DNA from 3 places in the Microbacterium sp. ARD31 genome. Region 1 is predicted to be linked to each of the others. Evidence: riboswitches for the same ligand, from Rfam matches in the RefSeq annotation. Region 1 holds a riboswitch; each other region holds the start of a gene.

The links. Region 1 has a riboswitch for glycine ahead of Q9S36_RS03660 (L-serine ammonia-lyase). Riboswitches for the same ligand answer to the same signal wherever they lie in the genome.
Region 2: another riboswitch for glycine. It lies ahead of Q9S36_RS07300 (glycine cleavage system aminomethyltransferase GcvT); the one in region 1 lies ahead of Q9S36_RS03660 (L-serine ammonia-lyase).
Region 3: another riboswitch for glycine. It lies ahead of gcvP (aminomethyl-transferring glycine dehydrogenase); the one in region 1 lies ahead of Q9S36_RS03660 (L-serine ammonia-lyase).

What each region holds. Positions count from the first base shown of each region.
Region 1 covers NZ_JAUZVE010000001.1:716,257-720,576, forward strand. Annotated here, with positions in the region: gene gcvT (glycine cleavage system aminomethyltransferase GcvT) at 1-492, opposite strand, end outside; gene Q9S36_RS03660 (L-serine ammonia-lyase) at 504-1,868, opposite strand; glycine riboswitch at 1,943-2,036, opposite strand; glycine riboswitch at 2,037-2,122, opposite strand; gene Q9S36_RS03665 (MarP family serine protease) at 2,188-3,360, opposite strand; gene Q9S36_RS03670 (NrtR DNA-binding winged helix domain-containing protein) at 3,502-4,179, shown strand; gene nadA (quinolinate synthase NadA) at 4,195-4,320, shown strand, end outside.
Region 2 covers NZ_JAUZVE010000002.1:124,529-128,848, forward strand. Annotated here, with positions in the region: gene gcvP (aminomethyl-transferring glycine dehydrogenase) at 1-296, opposite strand, end outside; gene gcvH (glycine cleavage system protein GcvH) at 371-754, opposite strand; gene Q9S36_RS07300 (glycine cleavage system aminomethyltransferase GcvT) at 751-1,929, opposite strand; glycine riboswitch at 2,084-2,176, opposite strand; gene Q9S36_RS07305 (MarP family serine protease) at 2,230-3,405, opposite strand; gene Q9S36_RS07310 (NrtR DNA-binding winged helix domain-containing protein) at 3,598-4,251, shown strand; gene nadA (quinolinate synthase NadA) at 4,295-4,320, shown strand, end outside.
Region 3 covers NZ_JAUZVE010000057.1:28,349-32,668, forward strand. Annotated here, with positions in the region: gene Q9S36_RS45265 (FHA domain-containing protein) at 1-87, shown strand, start outside; gene Q9S36_RS45270 (MerR family transcriptional regulator) at 91-831, shown strand; gene Q9S36_RS45275 (bifunctional nuclease family protein) at 866-1,333, shown strand; gene Q9S36_RS45280 (MerR family transcriptional regulator) at 1,581-2,150, shown strand; glycine riboswitch at 2,247-2,353, shown strand; gene gcvP (aminomethyl-transferring glycine dehydrogenase) at 2,470-4,320, shown strand, end outside.

The DNA.
Region 1 (4,320 bases):
GGTCGACTCGAGGATGCCGCGGGCCGCCGGGCCCTGCACGGCGATGAGCGACATCCGGTCGGTGATGTCGTTGATGCGCGTGTCGCCCGCCGCGACGGCGGCGAACGCGGCCGCGACCTCGGCGCGATTGCCGGCGTTGGAGATGACGAGGAACTCGCCGTCGGCGATGCGGTACACGATGACGTCGTCGACGATGCCGCCGTCGGCGGCGAGGACGAGGGAGTACTTCGCCTTGCCGACCTTCATCGTCGACAGGCGGCCGGCCAACGCGCGGTCGAGGAACGCCGCGGCATCCGTCCCTTCGATGCGGAGCTCGGCCATGTGCGAGATGTCGAAGATCCCCGCCGCACGGCGCACCGCGTGGTGCTCGGCGAGGTCCGACGTGTAGCGGACGGGCATGAGCCAGCCGCCGAAGTCGGTGAAGGACGCGCCGAGCCGCTCGTGCAGCTCGTGCAGCGGCGATCGCCGCGGCTCGGTCGTGGTCTCGGTCATGCCGTCTCCGCTCAACATTCCACGACGCTGACCGCGAGGCCGCCGAGCGCCGTCTCCTTGTACTTGCTGCTCATGTCCCGCCCCGTCTCGCGCATGGTCACGATGACCTCGTCGAGCGACACGCGGTGGGTGCCGTCGCCCCACAGCGCCATCTTGGCGGCGTTGATCGCCTTCGCCGCGGCGATCGCGTTACGTTCGATGCACGGGATCTGCACGAGACCGCCGATCGGGTCGCACGTGAGGCCGAGGTTGTGCTCCATTGCGATCTCGGCGGCGTTCTCGACCTGCCGGGGCGTTCCGCCGAGGACCTCGGCGAGTCCGGCAGCCGCCATCGACGACGCGGACCCGACCTCCCCCTGGCAGCCGACCTCGGCGCCCGAGATCGAGGCGCGCGCCTTGTAGAGGACGCCGATCGCGGCGGCCGTCAGCAGGAACGGCACGACGACCTCTTCGCGGGGGCGCGCCGGCGCGGCGTAGTGGGTCGCGTAGTGGAGCACGGCGGGGATGATGCCCGCCGCGCCGTTCGTGGGGGCCGTGACGATCCGTCCGCCGGACGCGTTCTCCTCGTTGACGGCGAGGGCCACGAAGTTGACCCATTCCTGCCAGAGCGCGGGATCGTCGCCGGTCGGGTCGTCGCGCCGCAGGCGCGCGTGCCAGGCCGGAGCCCGCCGCGGCACGCGCAGGCCGCCCGGCAGCATCCCCTCGCGCGCCGCCCCGGAGGCGACGCTGTCGACCATGACGTCGGCGAGGTGGAGGATGCCGGAGACGATGTCGTCGTCGGTGCGGGAGACCCGCTCGTTGCGCCGCTGGACCTCGGCCATCGAAAAGCCCTCGCGCTCGCAGTGGGCCAGGAGCTCCGCCGCCGTCTCGAACGGGAACGGCACGGGCGCCGCATCCGCCGTGCCGGCAGCCTCGCCGTCGCGGACGATGAACCCGCCGCCGATCGAGTAGTAGACGGCCTCGTCGAGGAGCACATCGTCCTCGTCCCACGCCTGCAGCCGCAGTCCGTTCGTGTGCGCGGGCAGGATTGTCAGCGGGTGCAGGACGATGTCGTCCTCGCACAGCGGCACGTCGCCCGTGCCGCCCAGCCGGACGCGACGCGCCTCGGCGATCGCGGCAGTGCGCTCCTCGACTTCGGCCGGGAGGACCTCCTCCGGCTGCAGCCCCTCGAGTCCCAGCAGCACGGCGGTCAGCGTGCCGTGGCCACGTCCCGTCGCCGCGAGGGAGCCGTACAGGTCGACCCGCACCCGCGCGGCACGGTCCGCGTCGATGCGCGAGACGAAGTCGGCGGCCGCGCGCATCGGACCCACCGTGTGCGAGCTCGACGGCCCGATGCCCACGGTGAACAGGTCGAAGACGCCGATGCTCAGGGACATCGTGTCGACCCGGCGGAGGGGTGAGGTGAGGGGAACAACGGAACTCCTGACGGCGCAGCGGGATGCGGGTGAGTTCCTCCCCCTCTGTCATCGGCCTGAGAGATTTCGCGGGCGATGCCCGCTTGCCCCGTCGGCGGGCACCACGAGGGTGCCGCTTTTCAGAGTGACCATGTCGGCTCGGTACGGGGGCCTGAGAGATTCCGGGGAGGGATTGCTCCTTCGGCAGCCACGAGGGCTTCTCCCGAGCAGACGCGATGGTCCGGTGTGCGGTTGTGAGCGCGAGCCTATCACCGGGGCCCGCCGCGCCGATACGGCCCGGTCAGTCCGTCGTGCAGGCGCCGGAGGAGACGGTCGCGTCGCCCGGCGAGACCTGGAGCGCGGGGCGCAGTTCGGCGGTCGTCATGGCGTACCCGCGGGTCGCGTCATCCTGGCCGCGGGCGAAGACCACACCCGCCACCTCGCCGTCCTCGGTGAGGAGGGGACCGCCCGAGTTGCCCGGACGCACGTTCGCCTCGAGGGCGTAGATCTCGCGCGGCTGCGAGCTGTCCTCGTAGATGTCGGAGACGACGGCGCTGCCGACCGAGAGGACGTAGGCGGCACTGCTCGTGAAGGGACCGCCCAGCGGGTAGCCCTGGACCGCGACGGGGGTCCCCGCCGCGACCGGGTCGACGATCTCGAGCGGTGCCGCGTCGAGGCCGTCGACGCTGATGACGGCGAGGTCGTCGATGGGGTCGAAGTAGACGATGCGGCCCTCCTCGGCATCCCGTCCCGGCAGTTCGACCAGCGGCTCGTCGACACCGGCGACGACGTGGGCGTTCGTGACGACGAGATCGGGCGCGGCGACGAACCCCGACCCGGTGAGCGACGCACCGCACGCGTAGGCGTTGCCGCTGATGCGGGCGACGGATGCCGCGGCCCGCTCGAGCGCGGGATCGTCCAGCGAGACGGGGGGCGCCGTCGGCTCCACCTCGGGCGCCAGGAGCTCCCCGACGCGCGGGATGCCCTCGTCGACGATGAAGCCGCGGAACTCGGCGAGCGCGGAATCGACCGCCGGCGGGGTGAGGGCGTCGAGGGCGCCCAGGACGCGGGAGGACGCGACGGCGGGGGCGACCACCGGCATCCCGGAGCCGACGATCGCGCCGCTCGTGAGCAGCAGCACGACGGCGGCCGCGGCGGTGTTCACGACGCCGCCGAGGATGCGGTCGAGCGGGGCGAGCCGCGCGCGGTCGACGCCGCGGCGGAGGCGTCTGCCGACGGCCGTCCCGAGCGCGGCGAGGAGGGCCACGATGCCGAGGGCGATGATCGCCAGCACGAGGCTGCGGTACTCCCAGCCCGTGAAGGCGGGCGCGATGACGGGGGTGAGCCACACGGCGACGACGGCGCCGAGAACGATGCCGACGAGCGTGCCGGCGGTGGCCACGAGACCCCGCAGGAGTCCGCCGAACAGCGCGGCGATGAGCACGAGCACGACGATGATGTCGACGACGAGCACGGCGGGCCTCCCTTGACGAGTCCGCCCGGGAGAGCCGGCGGTTCCTCCCGATCAGCGTAGGCCGCCGCTGCTGGGAAATCGGTTCGTGTTGCGGTTCTGGTCATATCGACTCTAAGATCGACCTCGGCAGTTAAGGTCACCATGACAAGAACAACCTCCCCTCCCCCCATCGGCGTCGCCGTCTCGACCGTCATCTTCCGGTTGCGGAGCGAGGCCGACGACGCGCGCATCGAGCTCCCCCTCGTGCGCCGCACCCGCGATCCCCACGAGGGTCAGTGGGCGCTCCCGGGCGGCTGGGTCGATCCCGCGGAGAACCTCGAGGCCACCGCGTCGCGCACCCTCGCCGAGACGACGGGTCTCGCGCCCAGCTACCTCGAGCAGTTGTACGCGTTCGGCGACGTCGGCCGCTCCCCCGGGCGCGTCGTGTCGATCGTCTACTGGGCGCTCGTGCGCGAGGACATCGCCCGGGCGACCGAGCAGCACAACGTGGCGTGGTTCGACGCGACCGCCCTTCCGGCGCTCGCGTTCGACCACAACCACATCGTCGACTACGCCCTCTGGCGCCTGCGCAACAAGGTGGGCTACAGCCGCATCGCGCACGGCTTCCTGCCCGACCGGTTCACCCTCGCCGAACTGCGCGAGGTGTATGAGGCGATCCTCGGTCGCCGGCTCGACCCCGCCAACTTCCGGCGGCAGGTCGAGGGGTCGGGCACCCTCATCCCCACCGACGACTTCCGCACGGGCAGCCACCGGCCCGCGCGGCTGTACCGCTACAACCAGGACGTCGAGCTGGCCGATCGCGGCCCGCTCCCGCAGTGAAGGACCCGAACCGACATGAGCGCCACCCCCGTCACCCTCCAGCCCCGCCCCGTGGACCCCAGGCCCGTGGATCCCAGGCCCGTGGATCCCAGCGTCGACCACGAGATCCAGGCGATCGTCGCCGGTGAGCTGACGACCGAG
Region 2 (4,320 bases), on a different contig from region 1:
TCGAGCCGCCCCTGCGATATCTCGGGCTGGTACGGGGTGTAGGCGGTGTACCACGACGGGTTCTCGAGCACGTTCCGCGCGATCACCGACGGGGTGAACGTGTCGTAGTAGCCCAGCCCGATCATCGGCCGGGCGACGCGGTTCTGCGAGGCGAGCGCGCGCAGCTCGGCGAGGGCCTCGGCCTCGGTCGCGGCGGCCGGGATGTCGCTCGTCGAGCGGGCGTCCACCTGGATGGATGCCGGAACGGCGCGTCGCACGAGGGCGTCGACGTCTTCGTAGCCGAGGGCGTCGAGCATGACGCGCTGCGCGTCGGCGTCGAGGCCGATGTGCCGGGCGGCGAAGGTGCCGCCCGCGACCGATCCGGGCCCGCTCACGCGTCCCCGCCGGTGAGTTCGACGTAGGCGGCACGATCCATGAGACCCTCCACCGCGGTCGGGTCGACGGTGATCTTCAGCAGCCACCCGTCCCCGTAGGGAGACGAGTTCACCAGCGAAGGGTCGTCGACGGCGGCGTCGTTCGTCTCGGCGACCTCGCCGGTGAGCGGTGCGTACAGTTCGCCGACGGACTTCGTCGACTCGATCTCGCCGCACACCTCGCCCGCCGTGACGGCCGATCCGGTGGACGGGAGCTCCACGAACACCACGTCGCCGAGCTTGTCGGCGGCGTAGTCGGTGATGCCGACCGTGGCGGTGGTGCCGTCGAGGGCCACCCACTCGTGCTCAGCGGTGTACTTGAGGCTGTTGAGATCGGTCACTTCTTCCTCCGGTAGAAAGGCGGGGCGGTCACGGTCGCGGGGATGCGGGTTCCGCGCACGTCGAGATACAGCACGGTGCCGGCGGCGGATGCCGCGGGGGCGACGAAGGCCATGGCGATGGGGTGGCCGAGGGTCGGGCTGAGCGCGCCGGAGGTGACCTCGCCGACGCGCGACGCGTCCGGCGCGTCCCCGTCGAAGACGCCGTACCCGGCGCGTCCGGCTCGGCGCCCCTCGGCGACGAGCCCGACGAGGACGGGCGCGTCCGTGAGGTCGCGCCCGGCGAGCGCGGCCTTGCCGACGAAGTCGTCCTTGTCCGTCACGACGACCCGGCCCAGGCCCGCCTGGGCGGGGGCGATGTCGCGCGTCAGCTCGTGGCCGTAGAGCGGCATGCCGGCCTCGAGGCGCAGGGTGTCGCGCGCGGCCAGGCCCGCCGGCACCAGCCCGAGCGGTTCGCCGGCGCGGAGCAGGGCGTCCCAGAGCGCCTCGGCACGGGTGACGGGCACGAGCAGCTCGAAGCCGTCCTCGCCGGTGTAGCCGGTGCGGCACACGAGCACACCGGTCTCGTCGAACGACGCGCTGGTCGTGGCGTAGTACGGCACGTCTGCGAGCGGTCGCTGCCACCCCGTCAGCTCGGGCGTCGCCTCGAGGACCGCCCGTGCCGCCGGACCCTGCACGGCGAGCAGGCCGTAGCCATCCGAGACGTCCTCGACGCGGGCATGCGTGCCGGGGATGAACGCGAACGACCCGTCCTGGCCGGTGAGGGGCGGCGGCGGCGGGAACATCGCCACCCGCTCGGCGAGGGCTTCGGCGACCGCGTCGCGATTGCCCGCGTTGGCGATGACGAGGTAGCGGTCGTCGGCGAGGCGGTAGACGATCACGTCGTCGATGATGCCGCCGTCGGCCGCCAGCACGAGCGAGTACTTCGCCCTGCCCTCGGCGAGCGCCGAGAGCCGGCCGGCGAGCGCGTAGTCGAGATACGCCCCGGCGTGCGTGCCGGTGACGAGGAACTCCGCCATGTGCGAGATGTCGAACAGTCCCGCGCTCTCGCGGACGGCCTTGTGCTCGGCCAGGTCGGACGAGTAGCGCACCGGCATGAGCCAGCCGCCGAAGTCCGTGAACGAGGCGCCGAGCGCTTCGTGGCGCCCACGCAGCGGCGTGGAGCGAGGGTCTGGCATGAGTTCTCCCGTCGGTCGGGCAGGCGCGGGTCCGCGCCTATCGAACTCCCCCTCTGTCATGGGCCTGAGAGTTTCGCATCGGCATCCGTTCGTCAAGGGGATGCCGGTGCTTTCACCGTCGGCGGATGTCGAAGACATCTCTTTCCAGAGTGGCCCGACCTCAGCGGTACGCGTACCTGAGAGATTGGCGGGGAGGCTTGCTCCTTCGGTGCCCGGCGTAGTGCCGGGGCTCTCCCGCAGAGGTCATCGAGCCGGTTCTGTTGCTGTTCAGTTGCGGGGCCAGCATAGCGCCCCCGACCGTCACGACGTGCAGGCGCCCGTGGACACCGGCTGCTCGAACGCATCCGCCTGGGCGAGGACGGGCAGCAGCTCGGCCGTCGTCATCGCGTAGCCGACCTCGCGGCCGTCGTCCGCCCGCGCGAACACCACGCCGGCGACGTCGCCGTCGGTGGTCAGCAGCGGGCCGCCGGAGTTGCCCGGCACGACCTGCGCCTGCAGCGCGTAGATCTCGCGTGGGGCGCTGGCGTCCTCGTAGATGTCCGGCACGGGCGCCGAGGTGGCGGACAGGACGCGGGCGGGGCCCGACGAGAACGGGCCGCCGTACGGGTAGCCCTGCACGACCGCCGACGCACCCGGCTCCAGCGGTTCGGTGATGCCGAGAGCGGCCGCATCCAGATCGTCGATCTCGATGACAGCGAGGTCGTCGACCGGATCGAAGTAGACCACGCGGCCCTCGCGGGCGGCGCGGCCGGGGAGCTCGACCACCGGTGCGTCGACCCCTGCCACGACGTGCGCGTTGGTCACGACGAGGTCGGGAGCCGCGACGAACCCGCTGCCCGTGGAGCTCGTCCCGCAGGCGTACGCCACGCCCGAGATCAGTCCGACCGAGGCCGCTGCGGCCTCGAGACGCGGTGAATCCAGCGCGATGGCCGGCAGGGGTCCGGTCTCGGTCTCGGGGGCGAGGAGACCGCCCAGTCGTGGAATGCCCTCGTCGAGGACGGCGGCCCGCAGCTGCGCGAGCGTGGTCTGCACGGGCCGGGGGGTCAGCGAGTCGATCGTGCGCAGCACCGTCGATGAGCCGATCGCGGGCGCCACCACCGGCATCCCAGTCGCGACGAGTCCCTGCCCGACGAACGAGGCGGCGAGCGCGGCGATGACGACGCTCGCGGCGCCGCCGAGGAGGCGCTCGAAGCCGCGGAGGGGGGTGCGGTCGACGCCGCGCCGCAGGGCCATGCCGATGCCGCCGCCGATCGCGATGCCGACCACCAGGAGCAGCAGGGTGCCGCCGATGACGACGAGGGGCCGCCACTGCTGAGTGGGCAGGGCGTCGTTGACCAGTGGGATGGCCCAGAGGGCGGCGAACGCGCCGCCGACGAGACCCAGCAGGGATCCGAGGCTGGCGAGCAGCCCGCGCTGGAGACCTGCCAGCAGAGCGACGACGAGGATGACGATCAGAACGATGTCGATCACCTGCACGGGGGCTCCTTCCGGGGAGGGCCACCCTACGGCGCGCGACTGGGAGAACGACGCGAACGTCACGCGTTTGACCTTCTGGTCACCATGACACTAAGATCGGTCGAAGGAGTTAGAGTCACCATGACACGAACCAGCACGATCAGCCACGGCATCCCCATCGCGTCCGCCGAAGGAGACGCGACGCGCGTCGCCGTGTCCACGGTCATCTTCACGCTCCGCCGCGACCCCGACGGCGACCGCCCCGAGCTCGCCCTGCCCCTCGTCCGTCGCACGCGCGACCCCCACGAGGGCTCGTGGGCGCTGCCGGGCGGCTGGCTGGACGTCGACGAGGGACTGGACGCCGCGGCATCCCGGACCCTGGCCGAGACGACGGGATTGGAGCCGAGCTACCTCGAGCAGCTGTACGCCTTCGGCGCCGTGGACCGCTCCCCCACCCGCGTCGTGTCGATCGTGTACTGGGCGCTGCTGCGCGCCGACGAGGCGGCCGCCGCGGCCGCGGAGGAGAACGTGTCGTGGTTCGATGCGACGTCTCTTCCGCGCCTGGCGTTCGACCACAACGACATCGTCGACTACGCCCTGTGGCGCCTGCGGAACAAGGTCGGCTACAGCCGCATCGCGCACGGACTGCTCGCCGACGAGTTCACGCTCGCCGAGCTGCGCGAGGTGTACGAGTCGATCCTCGGCAAGCGGCTCGACCCGGCGAACTTCCGCCGCCAGGCCGAGAACTCCGGCACCCTCATCCCCACCGACCACTTCCGCACCGGGAGCCACCGCCCCGCGAGGCTGTACCGCTACGACCGCGATGTCGAGCTCGCCGACCGCGGGCCGCTCTCGGCGCGCCATTGACCCGAACCGCCCCGGCCACCGCCCCACCCGAACAGAGAATCCCATGACCGCCGTCAACATCTCCCTCAC
Region 3 (4,320 bases), on a different contig from region 1:
ATCGACTCCGTCGAGCTCAACGACGGCGACGAGGTCCAGATCGGCAAGTACCGCCTCGTCTTCTTCTCCTCCCACCCGGACAGCTGATCCGTGAGTGCCTCGACGCCTGCGAGCTCGGGTCGCGGCGCCCGCTTCAACATCGGGCAGGTCCTCGACCAGCTGCGGCCCGACTTCCCCGGGGTGACCATCCCCAAGATCCGCTTCCTGGAGGACAAGGGCCTGGTCAAGCCCGAGCGCACCGCCGCCGGCTACCGCAAGTTCTCCGGCGACGACGTCGCGCGGCTGCGCTACATCCTGCTGATGCAGCGCGACCACTACCTCCCGCTGAAGGTGATCGGTGACCACCTCGACGCGATCGACCGGGGACTGGAGCCGCCGCCGATCGAGTCGGTGGTGCCGACCGTGCCGAAGGTCGCCCTCAGCGCCGACGGCCTCCCCAGCCCCGAGTCGTTCCGGCGCACCAGCGAGCTGCGGCTCTCACGCCGCGAGCTGCTCAAGGTCGCCGACATCTCCGAGGACCTGCTCGCCCAGCTCGAGCAGTACGGCCTGGTGAGCGCCCGCACGGGCACCGGGCACTTCGACAGCGACGCGCTCGTCGTTGCGCAGACCGCGCGGGAGCTGGCCGACTTTGGCTTCGAGCCGCGCCACCTGCGCGCGTTCAAGACGGCCGCGGACCGCGAGGTCGGCCTGGTCCAGCAGGTCGTCGCGCCCCTCGCCCGGGGCCGCGACGCGGCCGCGCGGGGGCGCGCCGAGGACGCCACCTCGGAGATCGCCGCCCTCTCGGTCCGCCTCCACGCGACCCTCGTCAAGATCGGCCTCGACCGCGCCTGACGCGCCCCTCACCGCACGTGAGTAGGGTGGGGACATGCGGGAAATGGACGTCGTGGGTGTCCGTGTCGAGATGCCTTCCAACCAGCCCATCGTGCTGCTGCGCGAGGTGACGGGGGAGCGCTACCTGCCGATCTGGATCGGAGCGGTCGAGGCCACGGCCATCGCCTTCGCCCAGCAGGGCGTCACCCCACCGCGCCCCCTGACGCACGACCTGATGCGCGACGTGCTCGCCGCCACCGGGCAGCGCCTCGACGAGGTGCGCATCGTCGACATGCAGGAGGGCATCTTCTACGCCCAGCTCGTCTTCGACGGCGGCGCCGAGGTGGGCGCCCGCCCGTCCGACTCCATCGCGCTCGCCCTGCGCACCGGCACCCGGATCGTGTGCGCGGAGTCGGTGCTCGAGGAGGCCGGGCTCGCCGTGCCGGCCGAGCAGGAGGACGAGGTCGAGCGCTTCCGCGAGTTCCTCGACCACGTCTCGCCGGACGACTTCGAGTCCCACTGACCCCAGCGCCAACACTCACCCTCAGGTTGAGGTTGAGGGTTGCGACACGCCGCGGGCGTGGATGGACAAGCCGGAGCGACGGGCTTACCGTGAACTGTCTTCGTTGTAACTCCACCGCTGTGGTTGCCCCGTCCGCGGGACGCCCCAGTGGATCCTTCCCCCCAGGAGTTACCGCACAACGGAGGAACTGACCTGGAGGGTCGCTGTGGGTAGCAACGAGAACGACCAGGGCGCGGACGCCGCCCAGATCACCGCTGCGGCGGAGGCCGCCGAGCTCGCCGAGGAGCAGGGCCTGCTCTTCGACGACGACGTCTCGCCGCTGCCCAGCGACACCGGCTACCGCGGTCCCACCGCGTGCAACGCCGCCGGCATCACCTACCGCCAGCTCGACTACTGGGCCCGCACCGGTCTGGTCGAGCCCAGCGTGCGCGGTGCCGCCGGCTCCGGCTCGCAGCGGCTCTACTCCTTCCGCGACATCCTCATCCTCAAGGTGGTCAAGCGGCTGCTCGACGCCGGCATCTCGCTGCAGCAGATCCGCACCGCGACCGCCCACCTGCGCCAGCGCGGCACCGACGACCTGACCCGCGTGACCTTGATGAGCGACGGCGCCTCGGTCTACGAGTGCACCAGCAACGACGAGGTCATCGACCTCCTCCAGGGTGGTCAGGGTGTCTTCGGCATCGCGATCGGCGGGGTCTGGCGCGAGATCGAGGGCACCCTGGCCGAGCTCCCGAGCGAGCGTGCCGCCGAGGAGCCCGCCGCCCCGGTCGCCGGCGACGAGCTGGCCGCGCGGCGCGCCGCCCGCCAGACCGGCTGACAGACCACTCCCACCGCACGATCCTCCGACGAAGCCGCCCGCGACACCGGGCGGCTTCGCCCATTTGTGTTGCGTATCGCTAAACTCGTGGTGCCGACATCCCGCACGGGAGAGTCGTCGCGCCCGGTCGTGAGGCCGGGCCGGTGCGCCGAAGGGGCAATTCCTCCCCGGAACCTCTCAGGCACCAGGACCGTGCGGGTTGGCACTCTGGAGGCCTCCTGGCCGACAGAGGGGGAGGTCCAGCCAGTGACCTCTGGGAGACTCCGTGACGGACGCCACCTCCAGCCCCTCGACCGGTCCCGCGACCGGCCCCGCGTCGGTGACCGACGCCAGCGCCCTGGGGGAGTTCGTGCCCCGGCACATCGGCCCTGACGACGCCGCGATCGCGCACATGCTCGCCGCCGTGGGCCACGAGTCGCTCGAGTCGCTGATGGCGGCCGCCGTCCCCGGGGGGATCCGCACGGCTGCGGCCCTCGACCTGCCGGACCCGCTCGACGAGGAGGCCACCGCCCGCGCGCTGCGCACGCTGGCCTCGCAGAACCGCCCGGCCGAGGCGATGATCGGCCTGGGCTACCACGGCACGATCACGCCCCCGGTGATCCGCCGCAACGTGCTGGAGGACCCCTCCTGGTACACCGCGTACACGCCGTACCAGCCGGAGATCTCCCAGGGCCGCCTCGAGGCGCTGCTGAACTTCCAGACCGTGGTCGCCGACCTGACCGGCCTGCCCACCGCCAACGCCTCGCTCCTCGACGAGGGCACCGCCGCCGCCGAGGCGATGACGCTCGTGCGCCGTGCGCAGCGCACCGCGGCCGGCCCCTTCGTGATCGACGCCGACGCCCTGCCGCAGACCATCGACGTGGTCCGCACGCGCGCGGAGGGGATGGGCATCGAGGTGGTGGTCGCCGACCTGGCCGCCGGCCTCCCCGAGGGCGACCTGTGCGGCGTCCTCGTCCAGTACCCCGGCGCCTCGGGTGCCGTGGCCGACCCCCGTCCCGTGATCGAGGCGGCCCACGAGCGCGGCGCGCTGGCCGTGGTGTCGGCCGACATGCTCGCCCTGGCCCTGCTGGAGGCCCCGGGCACGTTCGGCGCCGACGTCGTCGTCGGCTCGTCCCAGCGCTTCGGCGTACCCCTCTTCTACGGCGGACCGCACGCCGGGTTCATGTCCGTCTCGGCCGGCCTCGAGCGGCACCTGCCCGGCCGGCTCGTGGGCGTCTCGGTGGACGCCGAGGGCCGTCCGGCGTACCGCCTCGCGCTCCAGACCCGCGAGCAGCACATCCGCCGCGACAAGGCGACCTCCAACATCTGCACGGCGCAGGTGCTGCTCGCCGTCGTCGCCTCGATGTACGCCGTCTACCACGGCCCCGAGGGCCTGCGCCGGATCGCGCAGCGCACCCACGACCACGCCTCCCGCATCGCGGCTGCCCTGCGGGCCGGGGGAGTGGAGGTCGTCAACGACACCTGGTTCGACACGCTGACCGTGGCGGTGCCGGGCCGCGCCGGCGACGTCGTCGCGGCTGCGCGCACCATGGGACTGCACCTGCGCCTGATCGACGACGACCACGTCGGCCTCTCGACCAGCGAGCGCACCTCGGCGTCGACCGTCGCCGCGGTGCTGCGCTCCTTCGGGGTCGCCGCCGTGGACGAGGCCCCGGCAAGCGGGCTGCCCGAGGAGCTGCACCGCACGACGGACTTCCTCACCCACGAGGTCTTCCACGCCCACCACAGCGAGACCCAGATGCTGCGCTACCTGCACAAGCTCTCGGGCCGCGACTACGCACTGGACCGCGGCATGATCCCGCTCGGTTCGTGCACCATGAAGCTCAACGCGACCACCGAGATGGAGCCGGTCAGCCTGCCCGGGTTCGCCGACCTGCACCCGTTCGCCCCGGCCCAGGACGCCACCGGCTACCGCGAGCTCGTCGACGACCTCGAGTCGTGGCTCGCGGAGGTCACCGGCTACGACAAGGTCTCCGTGCAGCCCAACGCCGGGTCCCAGGGCGAGCTGGCCGGCCTGCTGGCGATCCGCGGCTACCACCGGGCCAACGGCGACCTCGACCGCAACATCTGCCTGATCCCGTCGTCGGCCCACGGGACCAACGCCGCCTCCGCCGTGATGGCCGGCATGAAGGTCGTGGTGGTCAAGGCCTCCGACGACGGGTCGGTCGAC